DNA from 2 places in the Lysinibacillus sp. fls2-241-R2A-57 genome. Region 2 is predicted to be linked to the other one. Evidence: predicted binding sites of a transcription regulator. Region 2 holds the regulator's gene; the other holds the start of a gene.
What was found. Region 2 encodes Rex, which represses fermentation and respiration genes when NADH is low (regulators of the CRP and FNR family bind a similar motif). Its sites were predicted from a motif close to TTGTGAAATATTTCACAA; they were not measured.
Positions count from the first base shown of each region.

Region 1: the regulator Rex is predicted to act here: its motif matches at 1,633-1,650, upstream of QRN68_RS11600 (cytochrome ubiquinol oxidase subunit I).

Region 1 covers NZ_JARVRU010000055.1:6,371-9,588, forward strand. Annotated here, with positions in the region: gene QRN68_RS11595 (cytochrome d ubiquinol oxidase subunit II) at 1-40, opposite strand, end outside; gene QRN68_RS11600 (cytochrome ubiquinol oxidase subunit I) at 37-1,383, opposite strand; gene QRN68_RS11605 (diacylglycerol kinase) at 1,812-2,726, opposite strand; gene QRN68_RS11610 (hypothetical protein) at 2,771-2,926, opposite strand; gene QRN68_RS11615 (thioredoxin family protein) at 3,074-3,218, opposite strand, start outside.
Region 2 covers NZ_JARVRU010000142.1:22,418-25,635, reverse strand. Annotated here, with positions in the region: gene QRN68_RS19880 (ABC transporter ATP-binding protein) at 1-1,326, opposite strand, end outside; gene QRN68_RS19875 (redox-sensing transcriptional repressor Rex) at 1,574-2,209, shown strand; gene QRN68_RS19870 (twin-arginine translocase TatA/TatE family subunit) at 2,409-2,594, shown strand; gene tatC (twin-arginine translocase subunit TatC) at 2,612-3,218, shown strand, end outside.

The sequences.
Region 1 (3,218 bases), on a different contig from region 2:
AAATCCACAATACTGAAATACCTAGAATCTCTAGTGTCATAAGATGTCACCGCCTTTTTCAGAATGACGATCTTCTATTTCTCGCTCAATTGGATTCTTTTTGAACATACGAACTAAAACGACAATACTTCCTATTGCCAATACAGCATACACACCAGCAAATAACAGCAGCATTAAATCCACATGGTCACTCGTTGTGGCCCCTTCTGGTGTTCGCATTAAACCATATAAGATCCAAGGCTGTCTTCCAACCTCAGCAAGCCACCAACCTGCTTCAATCGCAATAATTGAAAGTGGTCCACCTGCAACAACAATCCATCTAAACCAACGTGAATGGATAAATAGCCAACCACGTGCTTTTCCGACTACGTAAAGCAGTGAAACTAATACCATAAACATGCCAATAAACACCATGAGATCAAAGAGGTAATGAATATAAAGTGGTGGTCGATCTTCTTCAGGATATTGATCTAAGCCAATTACCTCTGCGTTTGGGTTATTATGCGCTAAAATACTTAGAGCATAAGGTATTTTAATGGCATATTTTACTTCCTCACCATCTAATACACCAAATAGTATAAGCGAAGCTTTATCGTCTGTTTCAAAATGCCACTCAGCTGCAGCTAGTTTTTCTGGCTGATATTCTGCTAAGTATTTTCCTGAAAAATCTCCAATAATCGCTGCTGCAATGGAGAAAATCAGGCCAATCTTCATAAGTAAATATAATGATTTTTTATGGTACACATGCTTAGAGCCTCTAAGCATACGGTATCCTGCAATTGCCGCTAACACAAATGCAGCTGTCATATAAGCTGTAACGAGAACATGCGCTACCTTTGTCGGCATTGCTGGATTAAACATTGCTAAGAAAGGCTGAATATTTACAAGCTGTCCGTCCACAATGTCAAACCCTTGAGGTGCATTCATAAACGCATTAACAATTGTTATAAATACGGCTGACATTGAAGCACCGACAGCAACAGGAATTAATAGCAACATATGCTTTTTCTGACTATCGAAGCGATCCCAAGTGTATAAGTAGATCCCTAAGAAGATGGCTTCAAAGAAAAATGCAAACGTTTCCATAAAGAGCGGTAATGCAATTGTTTGCCCGGCGAGCTGCATAAAATTCGGCCATAGTAAAGACAACTGTAAGCCAATTGCCGTCCCGGTTACAACTCCGACTGCAACTGTAATAACAAAACCTCGTGCCCAACGTCTTGCCATTAAAATATAGTGCTCATCATTCTTTTTATACCCAGTCCACTGAGCAATCATAATCATTAATGGGACACCAACACCGATCGTCGCATAAATAATATGGAACGATAAAGTCAGCTCCGTTAATGCTCTACTCCAAAAGACTGCTGATTCATTCACCATTTCATTGCCCCCCTAACTTCCAAATATTTTTCCAAGCATGGAAAGTAGCATAATAATTCCAACGCCAAAGCTTAGCCATATGAGCTTTCTTTCCTGCGACTTATACAAAGCCAACACTTCCTTTCCTTTCCCTTATTCTTATTTTCCACTATTGCAACGAAAAAAACCTTTATAATGGACCGAAATTCCGGCCTATTATAAAGGTTTCAAATTTTGTTCAAGTAATATACGCACTTTTGCCAAACATTTTTCTTAATTCATTCACAATCCCAATTATTAGGGATGATTTTTAGTTTTCTGAACTATTCGAACGTTCGGATATCTTATTGGTGCTTCACGTGTATTAAGCGAATCAGGCATTAGTTACCTGAATTTAATTGAGCTAGTCCTCTCAACTGAATGAAACAGAGCTCCGCTTTTAATGTCCGTTATATACGGTCACTCTCCCGAATATCTTCTAGTGGAACAAAGATTTCAATATGGCGCTTTAGGTTTTCAAATGTTGCAGGTGCGTCTCCACCATATTCACCATCTAAGTTTAAATGTATTTCGTCTTCAGTAGATACTTTTACAACACTTGCCTTTTTATAAATAACACGATCATCATTCAAATGCTCGCCTCTTAATGCCATTGCAGCAAGCTGAATAAATTCAGGCAAGCTTACTTTTTTCAATACGATTAAAGTAAAGTAGCCATCATTAATACTTGCGTCTGGTGCAAGCTTTTCAAAGCCACCCACAGAATTTGTTAAGCCACATAAAAACATCATGGCATCCCCATCAAACACTTCACCATCATATTCGATACGCATGTGGGAAGCTTTGATCGATGGAATCATTTCTACTGCTTTTAAGTAATAAGCTAACTGTCCTAGCATTGTTTTCATTTTACTTGGTACTTCATAAGTTAACTCTGTAATGCGTCCACCGGCTGCAATATTGATGAAATAGCGTTCTCCATTTAATAAACCCACATCCACTGGCAACGTCTCACCTTTTATTATAATCTCAACGGCATCTGCAATATTACGAGGGATTTGCACTGCACGGGCGAAATCATTCGTTGTGCCCATCGGAATTAGACCAACTTTCGGACGATTTTCAAAAGGACTCACACCTGAAACAACTTCATTTAAAGTGCCATCTCCACCAACTGCAATGATTATATCAAAGCCACGTTCTACTGCATCTTTTGCCGCAACGGTTGCATCGCCTTCGCAAGTTGTTGCGTGACAAGATGTCTCATAGCCTGCTACCTCTAGTTTTTCCAATACTTCTGGTAGATGCTTTTTAAACACTTCACGTCCAGATGTAGGATTATAAATGATTCTTGCTCGTTTCATAACATACCTTCTTCGCTTCATAAGATTCTATTTCTTTCAACGTATTATACGTTTAATTGTTGCATTGAACTTTTAATAGGTTCATCACCAAAACGTGTGGTTGATTTCCGTTCCAGCTGGGCGCTTTCCTGGGGGCGTCCGATGAGCCGCTTCACTCGCGATGCTCGCTCCAGGGTCTCATCTGTGACGCTAATCCCCAAGGAGTCGCCCAGCCTCCACTCCAATCAACTCATATACATAGCATACGTTTTAACTAATGTTATCCACAACTTTTGGTGATGAGCCTTTTAATAGTCAATAAAGGCAAACATATCCTATTCTCTGATGTGCTGCCGTGTGATCTACCATTATTTCAACGCAGCTGTTACTTGCTTTTTAAAATCCTCATAAACAAATGTCCAATATGATTTATCAGTAATATTCTCCTCACGAATTGCTGCATATAACGCCTTTTGTGCATCTTCAAATGTAGGATCTTCTTTATCAGGTAAG
Region 2 (3,218 bases):
ATCCACATCTTCTCCACTGAATAAGAAACGGCCTAGCACTGTGCGAATATCTTTTTCATTCATTAAAGGCCATTCGTCCCATAGCTCTTTTAGTACACTTTTGTTGCTCGATAGTTTTGCCTGCTCTTGATCATAATAACCAACTTGAACATTTGTACCATAGCGAATCTCTCCAGAGAGTGGTAGTAAATCTTTGACGATGGTTTTTAATAAAGTTGATTTACCAACACCATTTGGTCCAACTAGTGCAATGCGGTCCTCTCGGAAAGTACGTAATGTAATGCCGCTTGATATTTTCTTATCTCCATAACCTATAGCTAAGTCATCAATAGATAATACATCGTTACCACTTTGGCGTTCAATTGTAAAACCGAAGCTTGCGGACTTTTCATCGCCATCAGGTGATTCCATCCACTCTGTTCGTTCAAGCATTTTACGACGACTTTGTGCCATTTTAGTAGTAGAAGCACGAGCAATATTTTTTTGGATAAATTCCTCGAGCTTGGCTTTCTCATCTTGCTGGCGTTCAAATAACTTCAAATCACGCTCATAATTTTTCGCTTTTTCATCTAAATAGGCACTATAATTTCCTGTATATTTTGTGACGCGATGACGTGAAACTTCGTAGACAATGGAAACAACTTGGTCTAAGAAGTATCGGTCGTGGGAAACAATTAAAATAGCCCCTTCATATCCTTTTAAATATGATTCTAACCAGGAAAGGGTTTCAATATCTAAATGGTTAGTAGGCTCATCGAGTATTAATAGGTCAGGTTTACTTAAAAGAAGCTTAGCAAGTGCTAACCGAGTTCGTTGTCCACCTGATAGTGAGCTAATTGGCTTTTGGTAATCATCAGGATAAAACTGCATGCCATGAAGCACGGAGCGTGTATCAGATTCGTATTGATAGCCACCCGCATCCTTGAAATTATGCTGTAAATGATCGTATTCAGACATTATTTTTGCATATAAAGTCGGATTTTCATAAACAGTAGGGTCGGCCATTTGTTGTTCTAATGATCGGAGTGCTTGTTCTTGTGCAATAAGCGGCTCAAAAATTGTCATCATTTCATCCCAAATCGACAATGTTGAATTTAATCCAGCATGCTGTTCTAAATATCCAATTTGTACACCTTTAGGGATTATAATATCACCAGAGTCATATGACATTTGACCAGCAATTATTTTAAGTAAAGTGGACTTGCCAGCACCGTTACGTCCTACTAATGCAACGCGATCACGATGTTGAACCTCTAATTTTACGCCACTTAAAATTTCATCTACAAGGAAGGATTTATATAGTTGATTGACCTGTAAAACAATCATTCTGGACACCTCAATTCTTCCTTAGTGTAATGGATGAGAGATTCGCTTGCAATGTCGGTGCTTTACTTATTCCAAGCTGTCATGTAAGATTGAAACGATTTCCCTTTAGTTAGTGGCGTAAAAAGCGCCATTAACTAAAGGGAAATACTCTAGTGGATATTAAAAGTTTTTGTATATAGTTAATGATACATGTATTAAAATTAGTAGCTAAGTACATTCAAACTGAGACATTTGAGGAGGAGAAAGTTTGAAACAAGATTTAAAAATTCCACAAGCCACTACAAAAAGACTTCCTCTTTACTATCGATTTATCCAAAACTTTGCACAAGAAGGCATGGAACGCATTTCGTCGAAGGAACTGAGTGAAGCGATGAAAATTGATTCTGCAACTATTCGTCGTGACTTTTCTTATTTTGGAGCTCTTGGGAAAAAGGGTTATGGCTATGATGTGCAGCATCTATTAAAATTTTTTAGTCAAACGCTCGATCAGCACGAAACGACAAAAGTAGCGTTAATTGGTGTAGGGAATTTAGGTAGTGCTTTATTAAAATATAATTTCCAAAAAAATCATAATACTCATATCGTTGTGGCTTTTGATCCAAAGGCTCCAAAGGACGGGAAGATGATAAGCAATATTCCTGTTTTCCATCCTGATTTATTGGAAGAAAAGTATGCAGAATATGGAGCGGAGCTTGCGATTTTAACAGTTTCACCACGCTCTGCACAGAAAATGGCTGATAGATTAGCGGCAATGAACGCAAAGGGCATTTTAAACTTTACGCCAGAGCGGTTAACGGTTCCAGATAGAATGCAGCTCTTAACAATTGATTTATCGGTAGAATTGCAGGCGCTCATTTATTTAATTCGCAATCAGGAAGAGTGATAATTGTACATAATTTAACTTCTTTCAGCGGTAAACATCTGTTGGCCTAAAGCCTCCGGAGGATCGTATAGTTCACAATTTCTGTTAAATGTAAGTATGGAATAAAACGAGAGAGTGACTAAAAACTTTCACATATAATTAGTTAGCAAAATGACGAAATATGGGTTAAAATGATGGATATAAAGAGGAGGTGGCTGTAATGGGTAGTATTGGTCCTATGAGCCTCATTATTATCGGAATTGTCGCGTTATTAATTTTTGGTCCTAAGAAGTTACCAGAGCTGGGTAAAGCATTCGGTTCAACATTACGAGAATTTAAAAATGCTACTAAAGGTTTAGCCGACGAAGATGATGATGACAAGAAAAAGAAAGAACTAGATAAGTAAGTTAGGATGTTTGAGGAATGAATCCAAAAGATCTAACTGTCATTGAGCATATAGAAGAATTAAGAAAACGGCTTTTCATTGTTGCCGTTTTCTTTGTTCTAGCTATGGTTGGCGGCTTTTTTGTTGCAAAGCCGCTTGTTAAATACCTTCAATCTACTGGAGCTAATTATAATATAGAGCTTCATGCGTTTGATGTAGTAACACCACTTGCAATTTATTTCCAAGTTGTTTTTTTAATTGCATTTATCCTTTCATCGCCAGTGTTAATGTATCAATTGTGGGCGTTTATAAGCCCAGGACTACGGGAAGTAGAACGAAAAGCAACCTTAAGCTATATACCGTATTCATTTTTATTGTTTATCGCAGGGCTATCTTTTTCATACTATTTATTATTCCCTTATGTCATAAAGTTCATGATGAATTTATCGGTCGAGTTGGAAATTCAGCAAACAATTGGAATACATGAATATTTTTCATTTTTATTTAAACTTACAATACCTTTTGGTTTCCTTTTCCAATTGCCAGTTGTCATTTTATTCTTTTCACGTATAGGGTTATTAAATCCTGATTTACTAATTCGTATTCGTAAATATTCGTACTTTGGTTTATTTGTGTGTGCCGCTA